Regions from separate parts of the Cobetia sp. MM1IDA2H-1 genome, predicted to be linked through region 2. Evidence: riboswitches for the same ligand, from Rfam matches in the RefSeq annotation. Region 2 holds a riboswitch; the other holds the start of a gene.

Region 1 (3,353 bases), 1.8 Mb from region 2:
ACCACCACGTTGAGTGGGGTGGCCACCAGCGTGCCGATGCGCACCAGCGGCAGCCCTTGATCCACCTGCAGGTGCAGCTGGGGCTGATAGCTGATGGCGATGTCGACGCGCTCCGCTGCGGCAAGCTTGGGGGGGACGCTGGGGTCTGCCGGAGCGATCAGCTCGACGTCCAGACCATGTTGCTTGAACAGGCCCAGTTCCTGAGCCAGCACCAGCGGCCCGTGGCCGGGATTGGTGTACCAGTCGAGCATGACCTTGAGGTGCGTGAGGGGCTTGGCATCGGTGGCGGCCGCTTGCGGGTCCTGCACATCGTCAGCGGCGGGGCGGGTCTGTTGCTCGGTCTCGGCAGCCTGCTTGGCAGAAGCGTCTGGCTCGAGGGTGGCACCGTCCTGCCCGGTCTTGGTGACCGCTGCCGCTGCACTGTCACTGGCGGTCGGGGCCTGGGGCTCGGCGCTGGCGCCAGTCTCGGCTGACAGGGCGAAGGTGCTCAGGCTGAGGGTTGTCAGCAGCGTCGCGAAGAGGCAGGACAGCTTGCCGGAACGGCGGATCGCCGATGGCGAGAATGGCATGGCGGTATTCCTTGTGGTGTCGAGAATGTGAGGCCGTCAGGGCATCGCCTGACAGCCGGAAGCGCTCAGTTCAAACGGGTCAGGCGATCCCGATGCCAGGGCATCAGGCGACGCAGCAGGGCATCCAGCGTGAAATACAGCAGCAGCGAAAAGGCGACCAGCACCAGCAGGGCGGCGAACATCAGGTCGATTTCCATGCGGGCATTGGCATTGAGCATCAGATAGCCGAGGCCCTGGCTTGCGCCGGCCCACTCACCGATGACGGCCCCGATGGGGGCGGCTGTCGCTGCCATGCGCACGCCGGAAGCCAGTGCCGGCAGCGCGGCGGGCAGTTGGACATGCAGCAGCAGTCGCCACGGGCTGGCACCCAGGGTGTGGGCGAGATCCAGCCAGCCCTGAGGGGTCTGGCGCAGGCCGTCGTAGCCGGTGGAGGCCACGGGGAAATAGATGATCAGCGTGGCCATCACGACCTTGGAGAGCATGTCATAGCCCAGCCACAGCACCAGCAGTGGGGCGATCGCGAACAGCGGGATCACCTGGCTGATCAGCAGCAATGGCAGCAGGGTGCGCCGCAGACGAGGGATGAACGCCAGTGCCAGCGCGGTGCTCAGTCCGAGAAGGACCCCCAGTACCAGCCCGCCAAGAATCTCGGCGAAGGTGATGCCGGCGTGGTGTGCCAGCATCGGGGCCTGACGGACCAGCACCTCCGCGACTGCCAGTGGCGCTGGCAGGATGTAGGGCGGCACGGCCGTGGTGATGATCACCAGTTGCCAGAGTCCCAGCAGGACGGCGGCGCTGATGGCGAGATGACGCAGGGCATGCAGGCGTTTCATGGCGTCTCCTCGCCGTCGCGCAGGCGTGTGATCAATTCGGACTGGGCCTGCTGCAGGGCGGGCAGGTCCAGCGGCACCGGGCGAGGCGGCGAGAGCCCGGGCAGGCAGTCGAGCACTGCCCCCTGCTGGCTGTCGCGGCCCGGGCGCAGTACCAGCAGTTGGTCGGCCAGGCGCAGCGCCTCGAGCGGGTCATGCGTGACCATCAACACGGTGCGTCCGTCCAGCAGCCGGCTGGCGAGATCATGCAGTTCGAGTCGCGTGATGGCGTCCACTGCGGAGAAGGGCTCATCCATCATCACCACCGGAGCCTGCTGGTAGAGCGTTCGCGCCAATGCGACGCGTTGGCGTTGCCCGCCGGAGAGGGCGTCTGGCCAGGCCTGCTCGCGCCCCTCCAGACCCACCGCTGCCAGCAGTTCGCGGGCCCGCTCGGTATCGCGAGGGCGACGATGGAGGTCATCTCCCAGACACAGGTTGTCCAGCACCCGGCGCCAGGGCAGCAGCAGGTCCTGCTGCGCCATCCAGGCGACGCGACCCGCCAGTGGCTTGCCATCATCGGTGGTGAGTTCCAGCGTGTGATGGTCGGGCATCTCGAGGCCGGCCAGCAGGCGCAGCAGTGAGCTCTTGCCGCAGCCCGAGCGGCCCAGCAGGGCCGTCCAGCTTCCGGCATCCAGACGCGCCGACAGATCACGAAACAGCGTATGGCTGGCGTAATCGATGCGGGCGTTGTTGAGGGAGAGTCCCAGCGACACAGTGTCATCCGTGGTCAGGCGGCATGCCGAGGGGAGGAAGCACGCAGGGCGCCTGACGCTTGGGCAGGTGACCGGAATTCCCTCCGCCGGTATCAACCGGATCAGGTTCCAGGGGTTGCCATGCGACGTGACGCATCGGCTCTCAGCCCACTTTCGGGCACCCCCATCCAGGCCGACAGTGTACCGTCACCTGCCCGCCGGTTGCATCCCTGCCATCGTCGGGGTGGCTGTCGTGTGGCTATCCTGCATGGCCCGGTGTTGGGTATGCTATCGAGGTATCGCAGCCTCAAGGAGATCAACATGCCTGATACCCCGGATCTCTCGACCTGCTCCAGCGGTTATCCCGTGCCACCGCGGCGACCCGTGATGCCAGACGCGACATCCGTGCCCAATGGCTGGCCGGAGGATGCGCTGACTCGCCGTCTTTCCACCTATCTGGGGCATGCGCTGGAGCCGCTGGCACTTGCCTGGCCGGATAGTGCCAACTGGTTGTGGCGACAGCGTGGCGGCACCCCCGGCCTGATCAAGCTGGCGCGGACCGGCCCGGATCACGACCCCTTCTGGCGAGCGATGCGCGGTGTCTTCGGCGCCGATCGCTGGGCGCAACCTGAGGCCCTGACACGGCTGGCGGGCGCGTTGCCGGCGCGTTTGCCCATCCCTCCGCTGCCGCTGACCTATCTGGGGCGTCTCGATGGCGCGCCCGTCTGGCATCTGCCGTGGTCCAGCGGTCAGCCCAGTGATCTCAGTGACACCTTCTGTGAGATGCTGGGAGATCAGGTCGGGCGGCTGCATCAGGACACCGTGTCCGGCTTTGGTCAGCCCCTTGCCCAGCCCATGCCGCTGCTGCATTGGAATGCCCGCGTGACGCGTTTTCTCGCGCGCCATCCCCTGTCCCACGAGCTGGGGGACCTGCCATCACGCACCTTCTCGCATCCCGCTCGCGCCGTCTGGAGTCTGCCGGACCTGCGCGCGGACCAATATCTGTGCGCCGCCACCGGCTGGGTATGGAGCGACTGGGAGGCTCTGGTGTGGGCCCCGATCGAGTTCGACTGGGCACTGATCGAGTTGTTGCTGGAGACGCCGAGTCAGCGTGAGGCCTTCCTCGCCGGTTATTCGCGTCATGGGCGCATGGTCGATATCGACGGTCAGCGTGAGCTGTGCCGAGCCCTGTTGTGGGCGATGGAAGCCTTCGGTCCGACCCG
Region 2 (3,353 bases):
CGCCATCGACCTTCTCCAGCGCCTGATAGATCGGCACCGTGCCGATGGGCACGGGAGAGTTGCGCAGAATCCATTCACGGGTCTCGTGGATGTTGGCGCCGGTCGAGAGATCCATCACGGTGTCGGAGCCCCAGCGGATCGCCCAGGTCATCTTGTCGACCTCTTCCTCGATGGAGGAGGTGACCGCCGAGTTGCCCAGGTTGCCGTTGACCTTCACCAGGAAGTTGCGGCCGATGATCATCGGCTCGCTTTCCGGGTGATTGATGTTGGCGGGAATGATGGCGCGGCCACGCGCGACTTCCTCACGCACGAATTCGGCGGTGATCTCGTCGGGCAGGTTGGCGCCGAAGCTGTGCCCCGGGTGCTGGTGGCCCAGAATGCTCTCGACGGAGTCGCTGCCCTGATATTCCTCACGCAGCGCGATACGACGCTGATTCTCGCGAATCGCGATGTATTCCATCTCCGGCGTAATGATGCCCTGGCGCGCATAGTGCAGCTGGGTGACATTCTTGCCCGGCAGGGCACGGCGCGGGCGGTGGTCCAGCTCGAAGCGCAGGGACGACAGGCGCAGGTCGGCCTGGCGCACGCGACCATATTCGCTGCTCAGCTGATTGAGCTGTTCGGTATCGCCGCGTTCCTCGATCCACTTCTCGCGCAGTGGCGCCAGCCCGCGACGAATGTCGATCTCGACCGCCGGGTCGGTGTAGGGACCGGAGGTATCGTAGACGACGATCGGCGGATTCTCTTCCAGACCGCTGGAGGTCTGGGTCGGCGAGCAGCCGATCTCGCGCATGGGCACGCGGATGTCCGGGCGAGAGCCTTCGATGTAGATCTTGCGCGAGCCGCTCAGCGGCGCGATGGCGGCGGCGTCGACGCGGGCTTCGCTGGCGAGATGGCGACTGCCATCCTTGCGACCGGCACGTGCGCGCGCCTTCGGCGCAGCCTCAGATTGGGGGGCGAGCGACGGTTCGGCGGCGTTGGTGGCTTGCGGATCTTGAGTCGTGGGGGTAGTGCTCATGCAGGTCTCCTCAAAGGGCGACGTCACGGCAGACGTCATCATGGGAAGACCGTGCGCAGGGAGAGGATGGCCATCGCCGACTCCTTGCCAACAGGTGGCCCGGGAGCGAGGCGGCCGCGGGCAGCGGCTGACCATCAGCTTGATTCCTACGCCGGTCCTAACCGGTTCAGGTTCCACGGGACCCCTTGCTGGCAGCCTCGCCCATTTGGCGGCGAGGTGATGCATGCAGAATCTCAGCCGGTTCCACCGGCACCCCGTCAAGCGTGCTCAGAATTCAATGCGGGCATGACCTGTGCTGAGCGTTGTGCTGGCCCAGGTCATCGTGCTCGCATTCAGGCTCTGATGGCCTGTGGTGTGTCTGGATGATTGGCGAGAGGACCACGTCCCCAGGCCGATGAAAATCGGTGTGTCTTCCGTTCGCGCAGGCGCGGCCTGTCAGGCGACGGCCTGCCACGGATCAGTCGCGATCAAGGCCCATCTGCCAGAAGTCGATCTCGAGACGCGTCGCATCGCGGAAGACATCCACCAGTTCGCCCAGTCGGCGCTCCGAGACCTCCGAGAGCCGAGCGTCCAGCCATTCACGTTCGGCGTCCACCGCTTCCTTGAAGTCATCGCTGGAGTACATCGCGATCCAGTCCGCGTACGGATTGTCCTCGATCTCGGTGGTGTCCTGGTCCAGCAGCCACTCGGCGATCTCGCCGTAGCCGATCAGGCAGGGCGCGAGCGCCACGTGCAGATCGAGCAGGTCGCCGCGCTGGCCGCAATCCAGTACGTAACGGGTATAGGCCAGGGTCGCGCGGGATTCCGGCAGCTCACTCAGGTCATCCTCGCTGATGCCCCACTCGCTGCAGTAGCCGATATGCAGGTCGAGCTCGGTATTGAGGATGGTGTCGAGACTGGCCGTGGCCTGACGCAGCTCCGCGAGGGTGCGGCTCTTGTAGGCGGCCAGCGCCCAGGCGCGCGCGAAGTGGATCAGGAACAGGTAGTCCTGCTGCAGGTAATGGCGGAAGGACTCCTCTGGCAGACGACCTTCCCCGAGCTGGCGAACGAAGTCATGCTCGAGATAGTCGCGCCATTCCTCGGCGCAGGCACTGGTCAGGTCTGAAAAGCTGGGCATCGACGCATCCCTCGGTGAGCGTGCTGCCAATCCGTGATGGAGTGGCAAAGGTCTGGCTCGAGCGTGGTCAGGTCCGGCATTCTGCAGGGAAAAAGCGGGGGGAGGTGCGGCGTTCACCTGGAAGAGGTGAAGATGATGTGCGGCAACACTTCGCGCTTGATCCCTACGCCGGTACTAACCGGATCAGGTTCGGCGGGATCGTCATACACGCACCTCGATGCAAGGCCTCGAACAGTGCGAATGACATCTCAGCCGGTCTTACCGGCACCCCGTCAAGCTGTGACTCAGACGTCACGATATCTCGAGTGTAACAGTCCTGCGGTGCAGGAAAAGCCTCTGCCGCCCTAAAACCCATGCGACTTTGGGAGGCCATCTGCGATGCTGAAAGGGCTTCCTGCGATGCGGGAAGCGTGTCATGCGCTGCAGGAAAGATGTCATGCAGGCTGACAGGAGGAGAGGTTCGCCATCAGGGCTGGGAAGTGTCGCCTCAGGCGCACCAGATCGTGAGGCTCATCGACATCCCAGCTGACAGGCAGGCAACCGACGCTTCTGCCTGCCTGAGCCAGCAGTGCAAGAGTCTCCCGGCTCACGTCGGCATGGCTCCAGTGATCCAGCTGGAAGGCCGCCGGGCAGGCTGCTTTCAGGCCAATCAATCCGTATCCCCCGTCTTCGCTGGGCTGCAGCACCGCCTCATGGTCATGCAGGCACCGCGCCGCCTCGCGCAGACGTTGACTGTCCAATGCGGGCAGGTCAGAGCCCATCAGCAGCACGGGGCCTGCGGGCAGGTGGCGCAGCATGGCCTGATGCATGCGCTCCCCAAGCCCACCCTGTGGCTGTGCCTCGAGCGTGATCCGCCTGCCATGTGCCGCCATGCTCTCTGCACGCCACTGATCCTCAAGTTCCGTCAGCAGGGCTGCCTGCTCAGGTTGCTGCCGGGCGTGCTCGGGGGAGGGAGTCAGCATCACGACCACCTTGCCGAGGCGTGAGGCGCAGGCCTGCTGAACGATTCTGCGCAGCATGCGCGAGTAGAGGCGTGCCGCCCCCTCGGGACCGAGGGCAGGGATCAGCCGCGTCTTGCATTGTCCGGCCAGTGGCAGGCGGCCGAAGATGATGAGCGTCGGGCGCATGTCATACGCGGCCGTGTCGGTTTCCCTGTCAGCAAGCGAGGCTTCAGGCATGAGGCAAGCCACGCTGTTCACACGCCTGAGCGGCGGCACC

The links. A riboswitch is a leader RNA that binds a small molecule or an ion and turns the genes downstream of it on or off. The one in region 2 is predicted to bind thiamine pyrophosphate.
Region 1: it holds a riboswitch for thiamine pyrophosphate, as region 2 does, so the genes downstream of both, BOH68_RS05840 (ABC transporter ATP-binding protein) here and tenA (thiaminase II) in region 2, are expected to answer to the same signal.

The regions. Positions count from the first base shown of each region.
Region 1 covers NZ_CM133225.1:1,360,311-1,363,663, forward strand. Annotated here, with positions in the region: gene BOH68_RS05830 (ABC transporter substrate-binding protein) at 1-569, opposite strand, end outside; gene BOH68_RS05835 (ABC transporter permease) at 635-1,402, opposite strand; gene BOH68_RS05840 (ABC transporter ATP-binding protein) at 1,399-2,151, opposite strand; TPP riboswitch at 2,213-2,326, opposite strand; gene BOH68_RS05845 (protein kinase family protein) at 2,452-3,353, shown strand, end outside.
Region 2 covers NZ_CM133225.1:3,131,103-3,134,455, reverse strand. Annotated here, with positions in the region: gene thiC (phosphomethylpyrimidine synthase ThiC) at 1-1,018, opposite strand, end outside; TPP riboswitch at 1,145-1,285, opposite strand; gene tenA (thiaminase II) at 1,476-2,135, opposite strand; TPP riboswitch at 2,279-2,417, opposite strand; gene BOH68_RS13345 (TIGR04282 family arsenosugar biosynthesis glycosyltransferase) at 2,570-3,262, opposite strand; gene BOH68_RS13340 (TIGR04283 family arsenosugar biosynthesis glycosyltransferase) at 3,306-3,353, opposite strand, start outside.